DNA from 2 places in the Alicyclobacillus sp. SO9 genome. Region 1 is predicted to be linked to the other one. Evidence: riboswitches for the same ligand, from Rfam matches in the RefSeq annotation. Region 1 holds a riboswitch; the other holds the start of a gene.

Region 1 (10,330 bases):
TCTCTTGTCATTTGTCATTATAAAATGAGGGCATTTCACAGAAAATCTATCTGCACTCCCTAAATTTTATTGGGAAAATTTACAGAACAAACTAGGGGGGGCGATGACGCAGGAGTGGACTTCAGGTAAGCAGAAGATGCATTATAGGGATACGAGGTAGGAACGCAAGTTGGATTAGAAAGTCAGAATAAACTTGGGCCGGATCTGCTAGTTAGGCTCATATGTTGCTTTAGGTTCTCAGCTGCTCTTTATCGTCGGTCAACATGAGGTATAGTGTGGCTGGCGTTTGCATGGATATTCGCGCTGGCCTTTTTATGGTAGTTAAAGCTTCATTCGCAGAAATGCGGCAAGCAGGGATACAGTTGCATGGAATGTGTTGGGGGCCTTGCGGGGCTCCCTTTTTGTGTCGCTCCTGTGTGGAGGACTAACTTGAAGCAGTGCTAGATAGTACTCAACAGCAAAAGGAATATTTATTCATTTTAGTTGTGATATGCTAACGGTACGAAAGGGCAGCTTAACGACAGAAGGAGGTCAGTTTTCCACTAGAATAATAGGATAATCAATAAAACCTCAGAAAGATTTCAAGGCTGCCGAGGCGACAGCCTGTCGTGTAATCTAATAGTGACCACCCACCTTCGGCCACGGAAGTTTCATCCGCCAGTGAACCTGTAACCATTGGGGCAGGCTTCTCTTGTTTTGTCATTATGCTCCCTCAAAGTCATTACATCCTCTCTAGGTGGTAAGCCAAACATACGAGAATATTCACGGCTGAATTGCGAAGGGCTTTCATAGCCAACCCTAAACGCGACATCAGTGGCATCTGTCGACTTAGATAACAACAAGCGCCGGGCTTCCTGGAGTCTCAGTTGTTTTTGAAATTGAATTGGGCTCATTGTAGTTACCTCTTTGAAGTGTCTATGGAGCGAGGCAACACTCATGTTCACCATGTGTGCAAGTTCCTCAATTCGGACAGACCGGTCAAAATGATTCACGATGTGTTCGATCGCGTTTTTTATTCGATAAGCGGAGCTTCCTTCAATCGCAATTTGTTCGAGTGTAATTCCGTGCTGTCCTTGTAGAATCCGATAGAGAATTTCTTTCGTGAATATAGGACTGAGAAACGAGACATCCTCAGGAGTGTCTATTAGACGTACTAATCTCAGTACGGCATCTAGTAACGATGGCTCCATCTGGCTAACATACATACCACGTTTCGAAGTTTTGTGCGGCTCAATGTGAACTTTGGATTCACTCAGAACTTCTAAGATTTGTTCTGGTGTAAATTTGAGTTTAAAACCCAAATACGGTAAGTCGGCAGAGGCTTCTGTGACCTGAGCAGTGACTGGCAGGTTCACAGATGCGACGAGGTAATCTGTAGGGCTGTACCGAAAGCGCTCTTGCCCCAGCCAAACCTCCTTTGTTCCTTGAACCACGATACAAAAAGAAGGCTCGTAAACCCCGTAAGTTGGTCCAATTAAATTTGAGTGACGGATAAAGAATAAAGAAGGTATTGTCGTGTCATGAACGCCGTCCTCCTTTGTATGACGCTCAATGAGTTTGGCAAGAACATCCTGCTGTTTTTCTATTTGTTCAGACATGAATTCGCCTCATTTCTCTTCTTAATCCTTGATAGTTACAATTATAGTCCAGACTCGTCTGGTGTTTAACGACAGTGAGAGGATTAGGCAATGATTTGAGAAGAATGGGATAACGGTGGTGGGTCTACTTGGTCAATAATGATAAACGGTGATACGAAGGATGGGAGGAATGGGTGTGCAAAACGTGATTTTGAACAATGGTGCCCGGATGCCGATCCTGGGCTTTGGGGTTTATCAGATTAAAGATGCCGAGCAGTGTGAACAAAGTGTCTACGATGCCATTTCTACAGGCTATCGTCTCATCGATACAGCTGCCTCGTATCTGAATGAAGAGGCGGTTGGCAGAGCCGTTAAACGGTGCGGTGTCCCTAGAGAGGAACTATTTATCACCACCAAACTTTGGGTTGAAGATACGGGTTACGAGCGCACGAAGCAAGCTGTTGAAAAATCCCTGAAAAGATTGCAATTGAATTGTCTGGATTTGTATCTCATCCATCAACCGTTTGGTGATGTACATGGATCATGGCGTGCTATGGAGGAGTTATATCGAGAGGGAAAGATCCGAGCCATTGGTGTAAGTAACTTTGCCGTGGACCGTCTGCTCGATTTAATCCTGCATAACGAAGTCGTCCCAGCTGTCAATCAGGTTGAAACACATCCATTCTGCCAGCAAATCCAAAGTGCAGAATTGATGAAAGAGTACAAAGTGCAGATTGAGTCCTGGGCTCCTTTTGCTGAGGGTAGAAACAACATGTTTCAGAACGAGGTTTTGACATCTATTGCTGAAAAGCACAACAAATCCGTTGCTCAAGTCATTCTACGTTGGTTGACGCAACGCAATGTCGTTGTGATTCCGAAATCCGTTCATAAAGAACGGATCGTCGAGAACTTTAACATCTTTGATTTTGAATTAAGTCAAGCGGACATGGAAGCAATCGCCATACTAGACACGAAGCAAAGTTTGTTCTTTTCACATACTGACCCGGAAATTGTGAAATGGATCGGTAGCCGTAAACTTGATATCTAAAGGAAAAGGTGAAAAATATGCAAACGCGTACGTTAGGAAAGAGCGGACTTGAAGTTTCTGCTATGGGTCTTGGTTGCATGGGAATGAGTCATGGGTATGGTCCAGCATCAGATAAGAAGCAAATGATATCGTTGATTCATGCAGCGGTTGATCGCGGTGTTACCTTCTTCGACACTGCCGAAGTTTACGGACCATATGTGAATGAGGAACTCGTTGGAGAAGCCCTCACACCTTTCAAGGATCAGGTAGTCATCGCGACCAAATTTGGCATCCAAATGGTAGAGGGCAAGCAGGTACTGGACAGCAAGCCAGATCGCATTCGTCAATCCGTCGAAGGGTCCCTTAAGCGCCTGAATGTCGAAGCTATTGACCTATATTATCAACATCGTGTCGACCCAACTGTACCTATTGAAGAAGTTGCGGGAACAGTACAGAATCTCGTACAAGAAGGCAAGATTAAGCACTGGGGGCTTTCCGAGGCAGGGGTGCAAACGATTCGTCGTGCACACGCTGTTCTTCCAGTGACGGCGATTCAAAGCGAATACTCAATGATGTGGAGAAATCCGGAGGAAGAACTGTTACCGACTCTTGAGGAGCTAGGAATTGGATTTGTTCCGTTCAGTCCACTCGGCAAAGGTTTCCTTACCGGTACAATTGATAAGAATGCAACATTCGCCAATTCCGACTTCCGTAGCATTGTGCCGCGCTTTAAGCCGGAGAATATCGAGGCAAATCAGGTGTTAGTCGACTTGGTAAAGAAAATTGCTGTGGCGAAAAACGCCACACCTGCTCAAATCGCACTCGCGTGGGTGCTTGCGCAAAAGCCATGGATTGTTCCAATTCCCGGAACGCGTAAAATGGAACGCCTGGAACAAAATATCGGGTCGACGGACATTGTACTGTCTTCCGAAGAACTTAGCGATTTAAATGAGGCACTTTCCAAAATTGAGATTTCGGGAGACCGTTATCCGACGGATTATGCAAATCGAGTGGGTAAATAACCAGTGAACAAGTACTGAGATTACATTTCTGCTGCCGAGCGGACATACTAATGGTGTCCGCTTTTGTATCGCACCCTGTTGAACATAATCACTTTTGGGACAGCTTACACCGTCACACTTTGGACTTTATGCTCCAGCAGTAACATCCTTCTTCTGTGGAGGTCGACTCTAATACCTAGAAAACGTACTAAAGAACTAACCCTTCACAAGGATGGTTAATCTATTTGTCAGTGCTGAATTTTGGACTTTTTTAGCAGCGTACGAATTAACAAGGCAGTTTTGAAAGCGAGATTTGCTTTCGTATTAGGATTAGCTCTTTCAATCTCCTTGAATCCCACAAACCTATTGTTATTCTCGTCCCAAAGACGGTAACGGAGGGAACGTAAACTAGAAAGCAAGCTAACACCCGGGACATTTTGTAGAAATTGGAGGTTTTCGTGAGCATGCTGCAGACTGTAATTCGGTACTCTGGGTCCTAAATGGTGAACGTGATGAAACCCGATATTTCCTGTCATCCATTGCAATACTTTCGGCAATTTATAGAAGGAACTACCTTGTAGGGCTGCACTAACATAGCTCCAATTCTCTGCCTTCTCAAAATATGTGTGTTCAAATTGGTGTTGGACATAAAACAACCAGATACCTATCATGCCTGATAGGTAAAGAATTGGTCCTTCGACGAGAAGCACACCTTTCCAACCCAATATCAAGCAAAGAACACCTAAGATTCCAGCGAGCGTAAAAGTAGTTACATGAGTGTTAATACGTTCCTTCCTTCCGGCTCCTTTCCTGTTAAACCTGTATTGATTCAGAAACAGGTGAAGTGGTCCCAATCCGAACATCACAAAGGGATTTCGATAAAGTCGATAAACTATTCGCAGAAACGGGGGTGCTTCCGTATACTCATTCACTGTCATCGTCCACATATCGCCCGTACCTCTTCGTGTCAAATTACCACTGGTTGCGTGATGAACCGAATGTTCATACTTCCACTGGTGATACGGAAAAAAGGTCAGGACACCCGTTATGATCCCGACAATCTCATTCGCCTTTCGACTCTTAAAGAAAGAATGGTGGCAACAGTCATGAAATATGATAAAGATCCGCATAAAGAATCCAGAGGTCAAAACGACGAGGCCCATCGTAATCCAGATTGAAACAGACAGACTCAGATAAGCTAGCCACCACAGTCCCAAAAAAGGTACGATGGTATTGACAAGTTGCCACAAACTCTTCCTTGTGTCCGCTTTTTGAAAACGAGCAATATCTTTATTCCAATTGTCACGCTCTTGGTGTTTATTTATAATCATCTTCCTCTCTTTTTTTGTAAAATAACCGTGCTTCCTAATATTTTGACCTAGGGATATTCAGAAGGGGAAGTAGGATATGCAAGCAAAAGACCCAAATTGATTTAGCATAACAGTGAAATCTTATCAGCCAATGTATGTTAGTCTACACGAATCAATTTTGCTTCTTGATTCATCTTACTTTTACACATAGGGCAACTTGGGTCATCAACGTAAATAAACTCTTTTCTGGACCAACAATTACACCTCGAACACTGCCAGATCACGGTGTCAGCGTACACGTATTCAGAAGATGGCTTTCTCCTATTGTTAAAGTAACTCACTAAGATACCTCCTCTGTGTCTGCTGTAAGTCGATGCACTCAAGGCTTCAAAAGAGACGAGGCACATGAAAGGGACCTCCCTAAAGATATCAAAATAATGTCTAAAGGGACGGTCCCGTCTGTTCATGATGACTTGCTTACTTATGCTACATTCGCTGCCTGTGCGCCTTTTTGTCCCTGAACAATATCAAACGTTACACGTTGACCTTCTTCAAGGGACTTGTAGCCGTCGCCTTGTATTGCGCTGAAGTGTACAAATACATCTTCTCCGCCTTCAACTGCAATGAATCCAAAGCCTTTTTCTGAGTTAAACCACTTTACTGTACCTTGATTCAAAAGAATTCCTCCTGTTGTGTTAATTGAGAACAATATTTGTTCATTTTGTATAAATATAAAGCCGTTCAATTCTGCCCCACATAATGAAGCGCGAAAAGAACGGCTCAGTATGTTATACATACCACGATGGCTTGTGAACATAGTTTTATGTTAACATTAATACCCGAAATGTCAAATGAACAGTATGAATTTTCACTCAGTTATTTTCCTCGTACCTAATCGCTGCTTGAGTCAGACAAAGGTCCCCATGGCTTTGCCATGGGGCACAACACAGTGCTGGTGCAACGAAGTCAACTGCCGGCACCATGTGGTAGCCTCGATTCACGTCTGTGGATGCCTTTGGACCGTATGTAAAAACATTGAAGAGGAAAAGATAAAGTGACATCATCTTTGAGTCGTTTCCATAAACGCAAAACGGGATATTTACTTGAACGTGCAGAGGACAGGGACGTCGGTATACTGTACATACGTGGAGGTCGTTGATTGAACTGGAGAAATACCGTTCACGTACTCATCATCGTGGTGGTTCTGTGTAGTGAAGCAGGAACGCTGTTCTTTACAAAGCCGCACTATCTGATATTCAACTCTATAGTATCTGTTTTCTTCCTTTTTGTGTCAGGGCTAATGCTTTTTGATTTTACCTATAAACGTCGCATAAAAACAATACTTGGCATCTTTATTTATGGATTTACATCCTTGGTCTCACTCATCTTTTCGGAAGCTGTTACGTTAATGTATATTTCCTATTTGTATCCCAGCTCATTTCACCATCATTCATATTCGAACGCGGACGCACTCGGCAATGCACTGATTCTGATTACAGGATATGGATATCCAAAGGTCTTGGGAGAAGCCCACGCTTTCATCATACTGCTCATGTTGTATTCATGGATTGTCAATGTTCTGCTTATCAGCAAGTTAATTCACGTTTTAAGTCGAAAGATCACTTGAACTCCCTCTGTCTCGCAGTGTTTTACGCACTGTTGTCCCTTCTCCGCACAGTCAAGGTTCTCGAAGGTCAGCCTGTAAAACTTTCAGGTGTCCTCTTATATGAAGCCTCAGCGGCCGTAGAACCGAAGTTATATTTAAGTCTTGAAAGTTTATGTGAGTGGAGTAGAATCGTAGCCATGCATTTGAAAATCTATATGCTGAATCCTGAACGCAGCGTTTGGGAACGGAGGGTCCATATTTTTGGGGTGAATCTGGTCTGTGAACTAGTAGGGTGAAGTTCTCTCTTGCCACCCGAACCCGTCAGCTAACTTCGTAAGCATTGCAGCGGGAGAGGTCTGAGAGCGACCCCTGAAGGGTCGTTTTGTCTTTTTCTGAGGAAAATGTGTTGTAGTAACGGATTTCATTGTGGAGGTTTACGGCTTTGAACACATTTCGTTTTAGTCCGCCGCAGAGAATCGCAATCGGGTATCTAACCATTGCGCTGGTCGGTTCCTTGCTGCTTTTACTTCCGTGGTCTCGACATACAGGTGTCAGCTTTACGGACTCGTTCTTTACCTCCATGAGTGCATTGTGTGTAACAGGACTCAGTACTGTAACGACAGCCACCACATGGACGGTCTTCGGGAAAATCATTATTGCAGTCTTGATGCAAATAGGCGGGGCAGGTATGACGCTCATCACAACGTCTATCTATTTGGCTTTGGGGCGAAAGATCTCGTTACGCGATCGCATACTCATTGCAGAAGACCGAAACTTTGGTGTCAGAGGGTCTGTTCGCCTCATTAAGAGCATCTTGCATTTTAGTTTTGTCATTGAAGGGGCAGCCGCGGTGCTTTTCGCGTTATGGTTCCATTTCATTTATCACTACTCCTGGCTGCGAGCCATCGGCTTTAGCTGTTTTCATGCTATCTCAGCTTTTAATAATGCAGGTTTTGACTTATGGGGGAATTCCCTTGAAGGTTTCTCAGGAGATCCATTTGTGATTTTGTTAACAAGCATCCTTATCATTCTTGGCGGGCTCGGCTTCATCGTTTTGACGGAACTCTATAATTTTCCGCATACTCGCAAGTTCTCACTACATACAAAAATCGTCCTCGCGATGACCGGCTTTCTTCTCGTTGTGGGGACGTTTCTCATGCTGTTCTTTGAAGGAAGTCACTCTATGAGCCATTTGTCATGGGGTGGGAAATTGCTTAATTCTTGGTTCACATCTGTGACGACAAGGACTGCCGGGTTTGATTCTATTTCTATTAGTAAGATGAAAGAAGTCACTTGGTTCATTATTGCCATCTTTATGTTTATTGGCGCATCTCCGGGCTCAACAGGCGGTGGAATTAAAACAACAACATTCTTTATTCTTATGAAGTCCGCCTGGACCAATGCCAGGGGAGATGCAGAAATCCATGTTGGACGACGGTCTGTCCCTTGGGAAGTAAATCAAAAAGCGTTGCTGATTTTCTTTCTGGCAAGCGGCGTCATTACCACGGCCACCCTCATTGATGCCGCTCTTGAGCCGCATATTAATATTATCCGAATCATTTTTGAAGAAGTATCCGCTTTTGGCACCGTAGGATTGTCTACGGGAATAACAAGTATCGTTCATGCTCCCGTGAAGTGGGTATTAATTGTAACGATGTTCATCGGACGAGTCGGGATTTTGACTGTTTTGGTAGGGATGTTACGCAGAAAGGGACCATCCAAAGTCAAACGGGTCAAGGAACGCATATTTGTCGGCTAAAGCCAGACAGATGGGACATTTGATAGAATAGTAACAGCATCTTTATATCCTGAAAGGTGGAACCTGGTTTGTAGGGGGGATATGATGAGAGACCTAACTTTCGACTATAAGTCCTTATTCAATCAAGCAACTGCTGTGACACCGGATGCGGTAATTCTGCTCAATCACGAGGGACAGGCCCTACATGTCAATGAAGCTTTTCATCAATTGTACGGATGGACTCTTCAAGAACTGAACGGAATGGATGTTTTACCATTTATCTCCGACGACAAGAGCACCTTACGCAAGGCACTGGTCAACTTAGAAACTGTGGAAAGCACTGAGGATACACACATGACTAAGGACGGGTGTGCAATTCAATTATCTATCAACTGTAAACCTGTCCGTTATGACGAGGAACGACCTCATGGCCTGATTGCGGTGATGCATGATATAACAGGACAAAAGGCTATACACAGTGTGATTGAACGCACTGCAGAACCGGTGTTTATCCATCATCATGGTGCTATCATTTATATGAATCAGGCTTGTGCTGAACTATTAAAAGCCAAGCAACCGTCTGATTTACTGGATTCTCATATTTTTGATTTCATTCATGAAGATTTTGTAGACTTAATGCAGGAACGCACGAAACGTTGCTATATGGGTGAGGAAGTAGATGCAGTCGATATTAAAATTATTGTGGAAGACGAAGTCCTATGGGTTACAGTCTCTCCAAATCCAGTTCTCTTCCAGGGAAAACATTGCACACAGGTATCACTAAGAGACGTAACGATGCAATACGATAGACAGCAACTGTTAGAAGAATGGGCCTATCACGATGTCTTGACAGGCCTTCCAAATCGACGATATTTCATTGCGTCTGCAGAAAAGAAATTGAGTAATTGGCAAGAAGCTAACACTGGCGATACATTCAACGAACATCAATTGGTTGTGATGAGTCTAGATTGCGATGACTTTAAACAGATTAATGATACGCTGGGGCATGAAGTAGGAGATCAAGTCTTGAAGAAGATAGGGCGTGTCATTGAACAGACTGTGAGGGAGACCGATACCGTTGCTCGAATGGGCGGCGACGAGTTTCTGATCTTATTCGAACTTGAGCAAGATGAAAGGGAACTCCATCGTATTGTAAATGACTTGTTAACGAAACTCAATCAAGCATGGAACTTTGGCACGAATCAAATTGAAATGCGAGTGAGCTATGGCCTTGCCTACCATAGAAACGGCGAAACACTACATGAACTCATCAATAGAGCAGACCGTGACCTTTACAAAATGAAACGAAAACGCCTCATTGAACGTTTTCAAAGTGGGCAACACACGCAGTGTGCGTATTCCACGCGGTTCATCGGTGGTCATCCGTAGGTTTTGTGTCGTATATGTTAGCGAGATCGGCCGTTAATAATCTTCCGGCAAGAATGTGCCCGCGTGTATTGGGATGTGCACTGTCTGATGCACAGTATTGTTGATAGGGGACGTTGCTTGAAGCAATTGTGTTTTTCATCTGTTCAAACAAATCAATAGACACGACGTCTGGATTTTGCAGTCTTTGCACCAAGTGAATCTCTGCACGGGTCAGTTCCTCCTGTTGAGCAGCAAAATCTGTGTAAGAGTATCTTGAGATGGGCGGTGTTATGACAAACACTTTTGCATTAGCTTGCAACGCTTTATCGATTTCGTTCTGTAAGTCATATAGAAAGGAAGTGTAAGGCGTTCTTGCTTTGAGATCATTAATGAGCCCCCATGAAATGACCACAACATTCGGGTGATACTGCCTCAACCACCCTGTATACCTCGGTGATACCTCTGCAATTCTTGCTCCAGGAATGGCTTTGTCTACTACTCGATATGCCACGCCTTCTGTCGATGTCAAAGTATCAAATGCCCTTGCTAGATACCCGTTCCCCTTTGTATCATGCCAACCGTGTGCCGTGGAGGCGCCGACAACGAGTACGTTAAGTGGACAATTGACGGTCTTGGTGTGGACTGGTTTCAGCGATGGACTACTAGTCTCTGCATTCTCTGTCAATGCCGGAGTTTGGTTTGG
Region 2 (3,815 bases), on a different replicon from region 1:
ACTTCTAAACGGAACCCTTATTGGTCTGCTCGAGAGCAACAACCGATGAAATTCAGCGCCTGTATGTGTATGCATAACTTGCATCGAGGGGTCGTCTGACTTACGCCCGCGTAATCCGAATCAGAATTCGGACCGATTTCCTTCGCTGCGCATAGTATGACAGTGCTGAAATGTAAGGGAATCATTGTGGTCGTGCGTCCATTATGCAAGGAGGCAATTTAATGTTAATGCTTCTTTTGTCAGCATTATTGTTCAGTATATCCTCCAATCTTGACAATGTAGTTGTCGGTACTGCTTATGGAATAAAGAAAATCAGGATAGGAATCATTGCAAACTTTATCATTGCGGTTGTAACAACAACCGGGACCTTTTTATCGATGTCAGCCGGTTCGTATATTGCAAAATTCATGCCACAATCAGTATCAAATGTTTTAGGTGCTGCAATTATTGTGGTTGTGGGTATTTATTTTGTCATACAAAGCCTTATAAAACTAATACATAACACCAATGCAAGAGAACTAGCATTAAAAGATCTTTCTCATATGGTTGAGTACGCAGAACGCTCAGATGTCGATAAATCGGGTCATATTGATGCGAAAGAAGCGTTTATGTTGGCGTTAGGATTAACATTTAACAATTTAGGGACTGGAATCGCTGCAAGTATCACAGGAGTCAATATTTTTCTCACCGTAATCTCAACATTTCTCATAAGTATATTGACAATTATCCTCGGATACTCCATTGGTAAAAATGTGTTAGGAAGGTTCTTCGGTAAATATGCCCCATTAATTGCAGGTGTTTTGTTAATTGTACTTGGCTTTATCGAAATGTTTAATTGATCAGATATCCCGCCCATTCGCAAAAAAGGCTGCCATTCCTGCAGGCTTTCGTTGTGTCATCTCCTGATTTCAAACTATGCTGTTGCGGTTAACCATTGTGATGCTAATTAGACGCAGTCCTTGCGGCGCTAACCAGTTCTGCAACAGTCCCTTTGCTTCGAACGGCGTATAACCATACAGTAGCACGTCTCTCTTCGAGATGCGCCCCTCAAGAAGGGAGCATGCCTCATTTTTGAATCCTTCCGCAACCGTCGGCATTGGCGAATAACCTCAACATTGTCGTCGGTAATCTTATGCTGCAAATGGGCACATTCCTTAATGATCTGACTGATGCGTTTCTGTGTTTCTATGGTCGCACGCACATAATGCGGTGCCAGTGCTGCCACTACAGCTGTATATGTACCACCATTCTCAATAAAATCAGCATCTGCTATGCCACCCAATCCGAATCGACCGTACCAACCGAGTGCCCGCCTGACTTGGAGCTCCAATTCCACACAAGCATTATGATCTTTCACACATATCACCTCACGATGACATCTTATGGAACGGTGACCTAATGCATCAACAGTGGACTACATTGAACTCATGTGAACAAACAGTGATTGTTGACGATTTACATTAAACAAGGGATTTAAAGAGATTCCGCAAGGGATTTATTGAATAGTTTTTAAAAACCTTAGAAAACCATGCATGAAAGCGGATTTACCAACGCGTGTAGTCATTGATGTTTTGTCTAGCGAGATTTAAATTGTGTCCATGACATGTTATATACACGCCTAATCCTGTGTGGAGCGGAGGAACCATTTATCGGGGTGAATCCAATTTGGACGGGTGATGATTCTTGCCACCCGAACCCGTCAGCTAACTTCGTCGGCGTTGCAGGAGCGGTTTTTTGACCCCTCTGGGGTCGTTTTGTGTTTTTAGTTTAAAATGCATCCACAGACCAATAATACCCAAGAAGGAAATGGAGGGAGACATTTTCATCATGTACAAGCAAGCTCTCTGGATTCATCCAGTTGTCATCTCAATTGCAACTATTGCGCTGGCATTTGCCTTATTCAATTTTGGAAACGTAAAGCGCATACTCGTCGGTCGTCCGATGAGGACACGGGAACTGTATCAATCCCATACCAAGCTGAACTGGCTCATTGCACTCCCAATTCTCGCTGCCGATTTATACTCATCTGTGGCGTATGGACCCGAGGCCGGCATCACCGAATTGGAGCCATTGGGCCCAAATGTAAAGTGGATGATTATCCCGATCACAGCATCAACCGTGATCCTGCTCGCAATTCTAATTACATCGTACATAATGGGTGTCATTGCCTATCCAAATGGTGGTGGTGCCTATGCCATAGGCAAGGACAATTTTAAGAAACCTTTGATATCCCTGATTGCGGCAAGTGCATTGCTTGTTGACTATGTACTGACCGTCGCCGTTTCGGTGTCATCCGGCATCCAGACGATGGCTTCTTCGTATCCAATCCTATCTGGGCACGAAACTCTGTTGTCGGTGGTTTGTGTGTTCATCATCTTGTTGGTCAACTTACGTGGGGTCTCGGAGTCCTCAAAGGTTTTTGCTTACCCGACGATGATCTTCGCAGGATGTATGCTCTTCCTAATTGGGGCTGGATTTGTAGATGAAACTCATCATGGATTTGTCCAACCTGTTACACCACCCTTCGGGACGATTCCGCTCGGACTTAGCCTGATGCTTTTGCTTCGAGCATTTAGTTCTGCGTGTTCGGCACTGACTGGTATTGAGACAATATCGAACGGAGTTCCGGTTTTCAGGGAGGGCAAAACGGGAGCAATTAAAGCTTATGTGGTTCTCGGATTGGTTACAGCATTCACGTTACTTGGATTTGCCTATCAATTGTACGTAAAAGGAATTTCAGTCAACCCCAACAATACAATGCTCTCTCAGTTAGCTGGGTTGTACTTCGGGCATGGATTGATTTATCAAATCATCATTGTCTTTACTTTTGTGGTTCTTATTTTGGCCGCCAATTCGACATTTACAGGATTTCCACAGCTTGCAGCTCTAGTAGCGATGGACCGATTTTTGCCACGATCACTCACCATCCGCGGCGATAAATTGGGATACTCAAACGGTATGGTTGTCCTGGCAGCACTAGCAGCCTTATTGATCGAGCTGTTTCATGCGCAGACGAATGCTCTGATCCCGCTTTATGCAATCGGTGTATTTGTCGCGTTTACAGTCGCTCAGTCTGGCTTGACCATCAGATGGCTTCGTGTGAAAGGGAATTTATGGTACATCAAAGCAACCATTAACGCCTTTGGCGCCGCGGTTACAACTGTGGTCGCCATTATTTTTGCCGTAACCAAGTTCACGACTGGGGCTTGGATTGTGCTGGTTGTACTACCGGTCTTGATATTTTTGGCGTCCAAGATTCGACGGCATTACGACGAAGTTGCAAATGAACTTCGAATCGATCTTAATCAGGTTCATCCTCAAAAACATCATGTTCTGTCAGTTGTTCTTGTTTCAGGAGTCCATCGTGTGGTCGTTGATACCATTTCGTTTGCTCAAAGTACAACTCAAGACGTTATTGCGCTATACATTGGGTTTGATGATGAATCCATTGAAAAGATGGAGAAGAAATGGAAGGAATGGGGAGAACCCTGCAGACTTGTCACTGTCAAAAGTGAATACCGCTCTCTGCTCTATCCTTTGTCAAAGTTTATTCGGCGGTTGGAAAATTATGAGGGAGGGAAACCCGACCATGTACAGTTGCTCATCGGTCAGTTTGTCCCCAAAAGATGGTGGCATTATGCATTACATTCGCAGACTTCGCTTCTTCTCCGTGCCTGGATGTTGCGTCACAAGGAGGTTGTTGTTACGACTTTACCGTATCATTTACACCGCTAGTTTCATTTGTGGCGAACACACTGGCTTCTTGACCATAGCTGCCCGTTTGTCCCAGAAGGAAAGCGGCGGGCAAGCCGCAT

What was found. Region 1 has a riboswitch for cyclic di-AMP ahead of GI364_RS20275 (TrkH family potassium uptake protein). Riboswitches for the same ligand answer to the same signal wherever they lie in the genome.
Region 2: it holds a riboswitch for cyclic di-AMP, as region 1 does, so the genes downstream of both, GI364_RS24770 (APC family permease) here and GI364_RS20275 (TrkH family potassium uptake protein) in region 1, are expected to answer to the same signal.

The regions. Positions count from the first base shown of each region.
Region 1 is NZ_CP066339.1:4,342,839-4,353,168, reverse strand. It holds gene GI364_RS20310 (AraC family transcriptional regulator) at 651-1,598, opposite strand; gene GI364_RS20305 (aldo/keto reductase) at 1,774-2,625, shown strand; gene GI364_RS20300 (aldo/keto reductase) at 2,643-3,626, shown strand; gene GI364_RS20295 (Delta(5) desaturase DesA) at 3,854-4,936, opposite strand; gene GI364_RS20290 (cold-inducible protein YdjO-related protein) at 5,074-5,322, opposite strand; gene GI364_RS20285 (cold-shock protein) at 5,397-5,591, opposite strand; gene GI364_RS20280 (hypothetical protein) at 6,075-6,542, shown strand; cyclic di-AMP (ydaO/yuaA leader) riboswitch at 6,728-6,876, shown strand; gene GI364_RS20275 (TrkH family potassium uptake protein) at 6,964-8,280, shown strand; gene GI364_RS20270 (diguanylate cyclase domain-containing protein) at 8,365-9,648, shown strand; gene GI364_RS20265 (SGNH/GDSL hydrolase family protein) at 9,629-10,330, opposite strand, start outside.
Region 2 is NZ_CP066340.1:82,207-86,021, forward strand. It holds gene ytaF (sporulation membrane protein YtaF) at 222-839, shown strand; gene GI364_RS24765 (hypothetical protein) at 968-1,357, opposite strand; cyclic di-AMP (ydaO/yuaA leader) riboswitch at 1,606-1,734, shown strand; gene GI364_RS24770 (APC family permease) at 1,828-3,735, shown strand.